Regions from separate parts of the Streptomyces sp. NPDC059957 genome, predicted to be linked through region 3. Evidence: riboswitches for the same ligand, from Rfam matches in the RefSeq annotation. Region 3 holds a riboswitch; each other region holds the start of a gene.
What was found. A riboswitch is a leader RNA that binds a small molecule or an ion and turns the genes downstream of it on or off. The one in region 3 is predicted to bind thiamine pyrophosphate.
Positions count from the first base shown of each region.

Region 1: linked by a shared signal. The riboswitch ahead of ACFWBW_RS10855 (thiamine ABC transporter substrate binding subunit) and the one ahead of thiC (phosphomethylpyrimidine synthase ThiC) in region 3 are both predicted to bind thiamine pyrophosphate.
Region 2: linked by a shared signal. The riboswitch ahead of thiO (glycine oxidase ThiO) and the one ahead of thiC (phosphomethylpyrimidine synthase ThiC) in region 3 are both predicted to bind thiamine pyrophosphate.

Region 1 is NZ_JBHWMB010000012.1:56,248-60,255, forward strand. Features, by position in the region: gene ACFWBW_RS10845 (phosphatidate cytidylyltransferase) at 1-1,075, shown strand, start outside; gene rlmN (23S rRNA (adenine(2503)-C(2))-methyltransferase RlmN) at 1,169-2,281, shown strand; TPP riboswitch at 2,341-2,449, shown strand; gene ACFWBW_RS10855 (thiamine ABC transporter substrate binding subunit) at 2,534-3,649, shown strand; gene ACFWBW_RS10860 (ABC transporter permease) at 3,709-4,008, shown strand, end outside.
Region 2 is NZ_JBHWMB010000149.1:179-4,186, reverse strand. Features, by position in the region: gene ACFWBW_RS41120 (NAD(P)/FAD-dependent oxidoreductase) at 246-1,490, opposite strand; TPP riboswitch at 1,605-1,717, shown strand; gene thiO (glycine oxidase ThiO) at 1,715-2,902, shown strand; gene thiS (sulfur carrier protein ThiS) at 2,899-3,099, shown strand; gene ACFWBW_RS41105 (thiazole synthase) at 3,104-3,916, shown strand.
Region 3 is NZ_JBHWMB010000005.1:122,461-126,468, forward strand. Features, by position in the region: gene ACFWBW_RS05465 (YibE/F family protein) at 1-1,301, opposite strand, end outside; TPP riboswitch at 1,374-1,518, shown strand; gene thiC (phosphomethylpyrimidine synthase ThiC) at 1,513-3,300, shown strand; gene ACFWBW_RS05475 (FkbM family methyltransferase) at 3,374-4,008, opposite strand, start outside.

The DNA of each region.
Region 1 (4,008 bases), on a different contig from region 3:
CGACACTTCCTGGCAGCCGGAGCCGGTTCCGGCGGGTCCCGCCTACGATGCGCTGGTGGGCCCGCACACTCGGCCCATGCCCATCGTGCCCGATGCCGCCGGCCGTGACTTCGACGACCGGGAAGCACGCGATCGGGGGGCCGCCGCTGACGGCGGCCCCCTCTTCCGCGCCGATACGCCGCCGCAGGAGCCCATGCCCAGCCCCCCGCCGACCCCGCCTTCGCCGGCACCGCAGGACGCCTCGCCCCCGCCTCAGAAGAAGCGCGCCGGGCGGGACCTGCGTGCCGCCATAGGGGTCGGACTCGGTCTCGGCGCGGTGATCTTCGCCTCGCTGTTCATCGTCAAGGCGGTCTTCGTCGGCGTCGTCGTCGTGGCGGTCGTCGTCGGTCTGTGGGAGCTCACCTCCCGGCTCCAGGAGAAGAAGGGCATCAAGGCCCCGCTGGTCCCGCTCGCCATCGGCGGCGCGGCCATGGTCATCGCCGGATACGTCCGCGGGGCCGAGGGCGCCTGGGTGGCGATGGCGCTGACCGCCCTCGCGGTCCTGGTCTGGCGGATGACCGAGCCGCCCGAGGACTACCTGAAGGACGTCACCGCCGGAGTCTTCGCGGCGTTCTACGTGCCCTTCCTGGCCACGTTCGTCGCCATGCTGCTCACCGCCGAAGACGGGCCGCAGCGGGTCGTCACCTTCCTGGTCCTGACCGTGGTCAGCGACACCGGGGCCTACGCGGTCGGCTGGCGCTTCGGCAAGACCAAGCTCGCCCCGCGCATCAGCCCCGGAAAGACCCGCGAGGGGCTCTTCGGAGCGGTGGCCTTCGCGATGGGGGCCGGCGCGCTGTGCATGGAGTTCCTGATCGACGGGGGCATCTGGTGGCAGGGCCTGGTGCTCGGCCTGGCCGTCGCGGTCAGCGCCACCCTCGGTGACCTCGGGGAATCCATGATCAAGCGGGATCTCGGGATCAAGGACATGGGCACCCTGCTGCCGGGCCACGGCGGCATCATGGACCGGCTGGACTCCCTGCTTCCCACGGCCCCCGTGGTCTGGCTGCTGCTCGCGGCGTTCGTCGGCACCGGCTGACCTGCGAAAAGGCGCCCGTGCAGGCGGGGCGGTTACTCTTGGAAGGCGCGCTGCTTCTGCGGCGCGCCTTTCGTCTTACAAGGAGTACCTGCCATGGCCCGCCCAGTCCCGGGAGAGCTCACTTTCGTCGCCCCTCGTGGAGCGAAGAAGCCGCCCCGGCACCTCGCCGACCTCACCCCCGAGGAGCGCCGGGAGGCGGTCGCCGCGATCGGTGAGAAGCCCTTCCGGGCCAAGCAGCTCTCCCAGCACTACTTCGCCCGGTACGCGCACGATCCGGCCGAGTGGACCGACATCCCCGCCGGCTCCCGCGAGAAGCTCCAGCAGGAGCTGCTGCCGGACCTGATGAACGTCCTGCGCCACATCTCGTGCGATGACGACACCACCCGCAAGACCCTGTGGAAGCTGCACGACGGCACGCTCGTCGAGTCCGTGCTGATGCGCTACCCGGACCGGGTCACCATGTGCATCTCCTCGCAGGCCGGCTGCGGCATGAACTGCCCGTTCTGCGCCACCGGCCAGGCCGGCCTCGACCGCAACCTGTCGACCGCCGAGATCGTCCACCAGATCGTCGACGGCATGCGCGCCCTGCGCGACGGCGAGGTCCCCGGCGGGCCCGCCCGGCTGTCGAACATCGTCTTCATGGGCATGGGCGAGCCGCTCGCCAACTACAACCGCGTCGTCGGCGCCATCCGCCGCCTCACCGACCCGGAGCCCGACGGCCTGGGCCTGTCCCAGCGCGGGATCACCGTCTCCACCGTGGGCCTGGTCCCGGCGATGCACCGCTTCGCCGACGAGGGCTTCAAGTGCCGCCTGGCCGTCTCCCTGCACGCCCCGGACGACGAGCTGCGCGACACCCTGGTCCCCGTGAACACCCGCTGGAACGTCCGCGAGGTGCTCGGCGCGGCCTGGGAGTACGCGGAGAAGTCCGGCCGCCGGATCTCCATCGAGTACGCCCTGATCCGCGACATCAACGACCAGGCCTGGCGCGGCGACCTGCTCGGCAGGCTGCTCAAGGGCAAGCGCGTGCACGTCAACCTGATCCCGCTGAACCCGACGCCGGGCTCGAAGTGGACCGCCTCGCGGCCCGAGGACGAGAAGGCCTTCGTGGACGCCATCGCCCGCCACGGCGTACCGGTGACCGTCCGCGACACCCGTGGCCAGGAGATCGACGGCGCGTGCGGCCAGCTCGCCGCCTCGGAGCGCTGATTTCCGCCGGTTAAGGCGTGCATTCGGCCACGGGGTACCCTGTGGCCGAAACCAATTTCATATTCCGACAGGGGAGCGCCACAGCGCTGAGAGTGCGGTAACCGTCACCGCAGACCCTCTGAACCTCGCCCCGGTCATTCGGGGTAGGAAGTTCGGTCATCACTCAAGCTGTTGCGCCCTGCCCGGCGTCCGCTCCACAGAGCGCCGGGCAGGGCCGCGTCTTCTCCTGGACATCCCAGGAGGAATGCACCAATGAGCACCACCAAGAAGATGGCGGGCATCGCGCTCGTGGCCGCGCTCGGCGTCACCACGCTCAGCGCCTGCGGCGGCGGCGACGCCAAGGACAAGTCCGCCGGAGCGAGCGACGCTCCGGCGTCCAAGTCCAGCACCTCCAAGACGATCACCCTCGTCTCGCACGACTCCTTCAACGTGACCGACACGGTCCTCAAGGAGTTCGAGGCGCAGAGCGGCTACACCGTCAAGGTCCTGAAGTCGGGTGACGCGGGCGCCGCCCTGAACCAGGAGATCCTCACCAAGGGCTCCCCGCGCGGCGACGTCTTCTTCGGCGTGGACAACACGCTCCTCTCCCGGGCCCTCGACCACGGCATCTTCACGCCGTACGAGGCCAAGGGGCTGGCAGGCGTGAAGCCCGAGTTCGTGCTCGACAAGGAGCACCGGGTCACCCCCGTCGACTCCGGCGACATCTGCGTGAACTACGACAAGGCCTACTTCGCCGACAAGAAGCTCGCCCCGCCGCAGACGCTGGACGACCTGATCAAGCCGGAGTACAAGAACCTGCTGGTCACCGAGAACGCCGCGACCTCCTCGCCTGGCCTCGGCTTCCTCCTCGCCTCCGTCGGCAAGTACGGCGACGAGGGCTGGAAGGACTACTGGAGCAAGCTCAAGGCCAACGGCGTCGAGGTCGTCGACGGCTGGGAGCAGGCCTACAACGAGCGCTTCTCCGGCTCGGCGGGCGGCAAGAAGGCCAAGGGCGACCGCCCGCTGGTCGTCTCCTACGCCTCCAGCCCGCCGGTCGAGGTGCTCTACGGCGAGCCGCAGCCGGCCGAGGCCCCCACGGGCGTCGCGACGGGCACCTGCTTCCGCCAGATCGAGTTCGCGGGTCTGCTCAAGGGCGCGAAGAACGAGGAGGGCGGCAAGGCGCTCCTGGACTTCCTGATCTCCAAGAAGTTCCAGGAGGACATGCCGCTCCAGATGTTCGTGAACCCGGTGACCAAGGACGCGGCGCTGCCGGAGCTGTTCACCAAGCACGGCGTCGTCATCGCGAAGCCCGAGACGGTCGCCCCGGAGGCCATCGCCAAGAACCGCGACCAGTGGGTCACGGCGTGGACCGCGCTCGTCGTGAAGTAGGACCGTTGAGTTCCGTACCGAAGGAGAGCGGGCGGGCCACGGCCGTCAGGCTGGGTCTGATGGCCGTGCCGCTCGTCTTCTTCGGGCTGTTCTTCGCGTACCCCGTGGCCGCGATCGTCGGGCGCGGGCTCAAGACCGACGCAGGCTGGCAGTTCGGCCGGATCGGCGAGGTGCTGGCCCGGCCCGACATCGGCGACGTGCTCTGGTTCACCACCTGGCAGGCGCTCGCGTCCACGGCGCTCACGCTCCTGATCGCACTCCCCGGCGCGTACGTCTTCGCGCGCTTCGAGTTCCCCGGCAAGCAACTGCTGCGGGCGCTCGTGACGGTGCCGTTCGTGCTGCCGACGGTCGTGGTCGCC
Region 2 (4,008 bases), on a different contig from region 3:
GGGTGAAGCCCAGCGGCACGGAGCCGGAACGGGTCCCGGCAGAGCCCGGGGGCGAAGCCCGGCGGCACGGGGCCCGGGGCGGGTCCGGGCAGAGCCCGGGGAACGGGCGAAGGGCGGGTAGGGGACTTCGCACGTAGGCGTCGGGGCCCGGGCAGGAGCAGGAGCAGGCCCGGAACGGAAGCACGCGCAGCCGGAGCCGGCCGGGGCCGGGGGCCCGACCCGTCCCCGACCCGTGCCCCGCCGGGTCAGCGCAGCGTCGACTTCAGCGCGACCGCCGGGTCGGCGACCTTCGCCGGGTCCACGAGGGCGCCCGACTCGATGAGGCGGCGCCCCTGGGCGAGGTCGCGCGGGCGGCCCACCGCGAGGACCGCGACCAGCCGGCCTTCCCGCAGCCAGCACACCGACCAGGTGTCGGCTTCCGGGTCGCCGCGCCATAGCGGGGGCTCCGCGTCGCCGTGGTGTCCCGCGTACTGCACGAAGCGGCCGAACTGCTCCGACCAGAAGTACGGGACCGGGTCGTAGACCTGCTCCCCCGAGCCCCCGGCCAGGACGTCCGCCGCCACCACCCGCGGTCCCTGGAGCGCGTTGTCCCAGTGGTGCACCAGCAGCCGGGACCCGTAGCGCCCCGACGGGAAGGAGGCGCAGTCCCCCACGGCGTACACCCCGGGCACGGAGGTGCGCAGCCACTCGTCGGCGGCGACCGCTCCGTCCGGGCCGAGCTCCACGCCGGATCCGGCCAGCCATCCGGTGGCCGGCCGCGCGCCGATGCCCACCACCACCGCCTCCGCGGGCAGCTCCCGCCCGTCGGCCAGCAGGACCCGGCCCGGCTCCACGGAAGCCACCCGCGCGCCCGTCAGCAGCTCGGCGCCCGCCTGGGCGTACCAGCGCCCCATCGGCTCGGCGACCTCCGCCGGCAGCGCGCCCGCCAGCACCCGGTCGGCCGCCTCGACCACGGTCACCGCGCAGCCCGCCTCGCGGGCGGCGGTGGCGAACTCCGCGCCGATCCATCCGGCCCCGACCACGACCACCGCCGAGGAGGCCGCCAGTACGGGCCGCAGCCGGGCCGCGTCGTCCAGGGTGCGCAGCAGGTGCACCCCCGGGACGCCCTCCGCGCCGGGCAGGGTCAGCGGGAGGGCGCCGGTGGCCAGCACGAGGAACTCGTACGGGACCGGGCCCGCCTCGGTGTCCACTTCCCGGTCGGCGGCGCGCAGCCCGGTGACCTCGACCCCCAGCCGGAGCTCGATGCCGAGCTCCTCGAAGTCGACGTCGAAGGCCGAGTCCTCGGCCTTGCCGAGGAGCACCGCCTTGGACAGCGGGGGCCGGTCGTAGGGCTGGTGGGGTTCGGCTCCCAGGAGGGTGACGGGCCCGGTCCAGCCCTGTTCCCGGAGGACGACCGCGGTCTGGACCCCGGCCATCCCGGCGCCGACGATCACCACGCCGTGCCCGGTGTCTTCCGCCTGCCGTGTCTGCTGTTGCGTCTGCTCGCTCACGCGGCCCAGCCTAATCAACTGACGGTCCGTCAGGAATAGGTGTCTCAAACCCGCCGGGGACCGGCACCGGGGAGGCAGCCTTACCGGCCGTCGGCCTCGGCGTTACTCTGGCACCGAACCTATCGCGGGAGTCCGGGCGCACCGGGCTGAGAGGGAGGCTGGCCGGCCTCCGACCGTACGAACCTGATCCGGGTCATGCCGGCGAAGGGAGGGGCTGGACGCCCATGCATTCATATCGGAACGGCCGGAGTCCCGGCTACGACGTGCTCGTCATCGGGGGCGGCATCATCGGCCTGGTCACCGCCTGGCGGGCGGCCCGGCGCGGGCTGCGCACCGCGCTGGCCGATCCGGCCCCCGGCGGCGGCGCCGCCCAGGTCGCGGCCGGCATGCTGGCCGCCGTCACCGAGCTGCACTACGGCGAGGAGACCCTGCTCGGGCTCAACCTCGCCTCCGCCGCCCGCTACCCCGAGTTCGCCGCCGAGCTCGCCGAAGCCAGCGGCGGCATGGACATCGGCTACCGCGCCTGCGGCACCCTGGCCGTCGCCCTCGACGCCGACGACCGGCTGCACCTGCGCGAACTGCACGCCCTCCAGCGCCGCTGCGGCCTGGAGTCCGAGTGGCTGACCGGCCGCGAGTGCCGCCGCCTGGAACCGATGCTGGCTCCCGGCGTCCGCGGTGGCCTGCGCGTGGACGGCGACCACCAGGTCGATCCCCGCCGCCTCGCGGCCGCCCTGCTGGCCGCCTGCGAACGGGCCGGGGTCGCCCTGCACCGCGCCGGGGCGGCGCGGCTGCTGACCACCGCCGACCGGGCATGCGGCGCGGTCCTCGACGACGCGGACGCCACGGAGCTGCGCGCCGACCAGGTGGTGCTGGCCGCGGGCTCGCTCAGCGGCCGGCTGGACGGCGTACCACCCGAGGCCGTGGCCCCCGTACGCCCGGTGAAGGGGCAGGTGCTGCGGCTCGCGGTGCCCGCGTCGTACGGGCCGTTCCTGTCGCGGACCGTACGGGCCGTCGTGCGCGGCAGCCACGTCTACCTGGTGCCGCGCGAGAACGGCGAGCTCGTCCTCGGCGCCACCAGCGAGGAACTCGGCTGGGACACCACCGTCACCGCGGGCGGGGTCTACGAACTCCTGCGCGACGCCCACGAGCTGGTGCCCGGGATCACCGAACTCCCCCTGGTGGAAACCCGGGCCGGACTGCGGCCGGGATCGCCGGACAACGCCCCTCTCCTCGGCCCGACGGAACTCCCCGGGCTGCACCTGGCCACCGGGCACTACCGCAACGGCGTCCTGCTCACGCCTCTCACCGGGGACGTGATGGCGGACCTGCTCACCACCGGCGAACTACCGGAAATCGCCCGCCCCTTCACCCCGCGCCGTTTCGCCCTCACGCGACAGGAGTCGTTCGCATGACCATTTCCGTCAACGGCGAGCCGCGCGAGATCGCGGACGGGACCATGCTGGCCACGGTGGTCGCCACCCTCACCGAGGCCACCAAGGGGGTCGCGGCAGCCCTCAACGAGACGGTGGTGCCGCGCGGCCAGTGGCCCTACACCTCCGTGACCGACGGCGACCGCGTCGAGGTCCTCACCGCGGTCCAGGGGGGCTGAACAGATGGCGGACACGTGTGACATCTCCAACGACGCCTTCACCCTCGCCGGCCGGACCTTCTCCTCGCGCCTGATCATGGGCACCGGCGGGGCGCCGAGCCTGGACATCCTGGAGCGGGCGCTGATCGCGTCCGGCACCGAACTCACCACGGTCGCGATGCGGCGCCTCGACCCGACGGTCCAGGGCTCGGTCCTGTCCGTCCTCAGCCGACTCGGCATCGCGGTCCTCCCGAACACCGCGGGCTGCTTCACGGCGGGCGAAGCCGTCCTGACGGCGCGCCTCGCCCGCGAGGCCCTCGGCACGGACTGGATCAAGCTGGAGGTCGTCGCGGACGAGCGCACCCTCCTCCCGGACGGGATCGAGCTGCTCGACGCGGCCGAAACCCTGGTCGACGAGGGCTTCACGGTCCTCCCGTACACGAACGACGACCCGGTCCTCGCCCGCAAACTGGAGGACGTGGGCTGCGCGGCGATCATGCCGCTCGGCTCCCCCATCGGCTCCGGCATGGGCATCCGCAACCCGCACAACTTCGAGCTGATCACCGAGCGGGCCGGGGTCCCGGTCATCCTGGACGCGGGGGCCGGAACGGCCTCGGACGTGGCCCTGGCCATGGAACTGGGCTGCGCGGCGGTCATGCTCGCCTCCGCCGTGACACGAGCCCAACTCCCCGTCCTGATGGCCGCGGCAATGCGCGACGCGGTCTCGGCGGGCCGCCTGGCCCACCGCGCGGGCCGTATCCCCCAACGCCGCTTCGCGGAAGCCTCCTCCCCGGTGGAGGGCCGCGCCACCCTGGACCCGGAACGCCCGGCGTTCTGAGGGGGCGGCGGTACGGGTTCCCGCGGGTGCGGGGCCCCCGCCCCCTCGCGCTCCACCCCGGGCCGGTGGCTGCCCACCCGCCGCCCCCTCGG
Region 3 (4,008 bases):
GTCGTCACGGGTACCGAGGCGACCAGTCCGATGGAGCCCACGAGGGTTCGTACGATCTCCTCCGCGACCAGCTCGCTGTTGGCCACCGAGCCCATACTGCTGTTCGCGATCGAGAACAGGAGGAGCAGCGGCAACGCCGCTCCCGCATAAGCCAGTACCAGGGTGTTCACCACCGAGGCAATGTGGTCGCGGCCGATGCGGATGCCCGCCCGGTAGAGCCCGCGCGGTCCCATCGACGGGTCTGCCTGGTGGAGTTCCCAGACCGCCGAGGTCTGAGTGACGGTCACGTCGTCAAGTACGCCGAGCGATCCGATGATGACACCCGCAAGCAGCAAACCGCTCATGTCGATGTTCGGGTAGAGCCCGTGGATCAGGCCGGTGTTGTCGTCGGTGTTGCCGCTGAGGAAGGCCCAGTCGATGAACAGCGAGCCCAGCAGGCCGATCAGCAGCAGCGAGATGATCGTGCCGAGGACCGCGACCGAGGTGCGGGCCGTCAGCCCGTGGCACATGTAGAGCGCGATCAGCATGATCGCGCTGGCTCCGACCACGGCCACGACCAGCGGATTCGACCCCTGCAGGATCGCGGGGAGGATGAAGAGGGTCAGCACCGCGAAGCTGACGGCGAGGGCGATGAGCGCGAACAGTCCGCGCATCCGCCCGACGAGGACCACCGCGAGGGCGAAGATGCCCGCGAGCAGGGCCATCGGCAGCTTGCGGTTCACGTCGATCACGGAGTACTGGAGGTCCCGGGGCGCGTCCGGGGCGTATGCGACCACGACGTCCTGGCCGTCCGTCAACTGTCTGGGCGCGCCCGGCTGGACGATCTCGACGAACTCTCGGCCCTTGTCGGGGCCGCTGCCGACCCTGATGGTGGCCTTCTTGCACTCGCCGGTCTGCGCCGCGAGGGCCTCGCGCCCCTCGGGGGTGGAGGTGTCGCCGGTGGCCGGCACCTGCGCGGCGTTCACGGATTTGCAGTCGACGTTTTGGAGCGCGACGACCGTGGCCTCCTGGGTCTGCCGGTCGAAGCCGACCCCGGTGCGTTCGTGGCCCGGCGCGCCACCGGGCCAGAGCACCGCCATGCCGATCACGACGGCGGCCGCGAAGGGGATCAGCACGGCCGCGATCACCTTGCGCAGGTGCTTCGATACGGGGGCCGCCGGGCCATGGCTGTGCGCATGGCCGTGGGAGTGTCCGGGAGACCGGTCGGGCGAGTGACCCGGGTCCGCGTGCGCGTGGCCTGCGTGGTCGGAATGGCCAGCGGGATCCGTGGGCTCGGTGGGGGGCTGCGGCGAGGACGTCACTGACTGATCATCGCAACAGATGAGGGGGCCCACTGTTCAGCACGCCACACATGACGCTAGCGTGGGGGCTACTTTGCACAACGCGGGAGCTCGGAGCACCGGGCTGAGAGGGCGCTGATCACCGTTCGCATTCGAATATGCGTACGGGAGGAGGCTGCGTCGACCGCCGAACCTGTTACCGGGTAATGCCGGCGTAGGGAGATTAGGTCTCATGACCATTCAGGACGCACGCACGCCTGCCGTCAGCCAGGACGCCGATGGCCAGACCGAGCGCCAGCCCGGCTGGCACAAGGGATACGTGGCGGGCTCCCGCCCCGACATCCGGGTGCCGGTTCGCCAGGTCCACCTCACCAACGGCAAGGACGTCACGCTCTACGACACGTCCGGTCCGTACACCGACCCGCAGGTCGAGACCGACGTCCGCCGCGGCCTGCCGCCGCTGCGCGAGAACTGGATCATCAGCCGCGGCGACACCGAGGAGTACGCGGGCCGCCCCGTGCGCCCCGAGGACGACGGCATCAAGCACACCTCGCCGCGCGGTGGCCTCAAGAACCTCGACGCGGTCTTCCCGGGCCGTCCGCGCCAGCCCCGCCGCGGCCGCGGCGGCGCCGCGGTCACGCAGCTCGCGTACGCCCGCCGGGGCGAGATCACCCCGGAGATGGAGTACGTCGCGATCCGCGAGAACGTCTCCCCCGAGGTCGTCCGCGAGGAGATCGCCGCAGGTCGCGCGGTCATGCCGGTCAACGTGAACCACCCCGAGATCGAGCCGATGATCATCGGCAAGCGATTCCTGGTGAAGGTCAACGCCAACATCGGCAACTCCGCGGTCACCTCCTCGATCGAGGAGGAGGTGGACAAGATGACCTGGGCGACCAAGTGGGGCGCCGACACGGTCATGGACCTCTCGACCGGTCGCAACATCCACACCACCCGCGAGTGGGTGCTGCGCAACTCTCCCGTGCCGATCGGCACCGTGCCGCTGTACCAGGCGCTGGAGAAGGTCGACGGCCGCGCCGAGGACCTGACCTGGGAGATCTACAAGGACACGGTCATCGAGCAGGCCGAGCAGGGCGTCGACTACATGACGGTCCACGCCGGCGTGCTGCTGTCGTACGTGCCGCTGACCGCGCGCCGCAAGACCGGCATCGTCTCGCGCGGCGGTTCGATCATGGCCGCCTGGTGCCTGGCGCACCACAAGGAGAACTTCCTCTACACGAACTTCGAGGAGCTCTGCGAGATCCTCGCGGCGTACGACGTCACGTACTCCCTGGGTGACGGCCTGCGCCCCGGTTCCATCGCGGACGCCAACGACGCGGCGCAGTTCGCGGAGCTGAAGACGCTGGGCGAGCTCAACACGATCGCCAAGCGGTACAACGTGCAGACGATGATCGAGGGCCCCGGGCACGTCCCGATGCACAAGATCAAGGAGAACATCGACCTCCAGCAGGAGATCTGCGAGGAGGCGCCGTTCTACACGCTCGGCCCGCTGACCACGGACGTCGCGCCCGCGTACGACCACATCACCTCGGGCATCGGCGCCGCGATGATCGCCTGGTGGGGCACCGCGATGCTCTGCTACGTCACGCCCAAGGAGCACCTGGGCCTGCCGAACCGCGACGACGTGAAGACCGGTGTCATCACGTACAAGATCGCGGCCCACGCGGCGGACCTGGCCAAGGGCCACCCGGGCGCCCAGGAATGGGACGACGCCCTGTCGGACGCGCGGTTCGAGTTCCGCTGGGAGGACCAGTTCAACCTGGCCCTCGATCCGGACACGGCCCGTGAGTTCCACGACGAGACCCTCCCGGCCGAGCCGGCCAAGACCGCGCACTTCTGCTCCATGTGCGGTCCGAAGTTCTGCTCGATGAAGATCTCCCAGGACATCCGCCGCCAGCACGGTGGCGACCTGGGCGCCGAGGAGATCGAGGCGGGCATGGCGGAGAAGTCCGCCGAGTTCGCGGCCGCGGGCAACCGCGTGTACCTGCCGCTGGCCGACTGACCCCGGTCCCGGCACACACGGACGGCCCGCGACACCTTGGGGGGAGTCGCGGGCCGCCGTTGCGTACGCCGTGTCAGCCCAGTGCGGCGAGATAGCGGTTCGGTGCGTCGGGATCGGCGAGACCCCGCATGCTCAGCTGGGCAAGGCAGAAGTAGGCGAGGTCGGTCGAGTCGTAGACGTGGTGGGCGACCAGGGCCAGCTGCCCGAGTTGCTCGTCGGTCATCGACTCGGGCTGCCCGAAGTCGCGCACGTACACGACATCGGCTTCGAGCAGCTGGTGCCGGGCCACGCGGAAGTCTCCGCCGAAGATCACGGGGGCGATCGGCCAGCGCTTGATCGCCGCGAAGGCGTGCGGGATGAACCCCTGGCCGCGCAGCTCCTGGTCCACGTCACCGAACACGGGCTGGTCCTCGTACAGCGGGACGAAGGAGACCTCCGTGTGCACGGCCACCGCCCCGGCCAGTTTCTCCCGGGCGCCCTGGAAGACCATCAGCTCGGCTCCCTGGATGTCGATCTTCAGCAGGTCGAAGGTGCCGACCGCTTCGACGTCGTCCAGTCGCCGGGTGGAGACAGGGACCTCCTCGCGGATCCGGCCCCACTCGCCGAACCCGTTGAAGAGCCCGAGCCTGTTCGTGTCGGGGCGGAAGAGGCTGGTCATCCCGGAGCTGGCGGCTACGAAGAGCGTGTGGGTGCCGCCGTCGCCCAGGG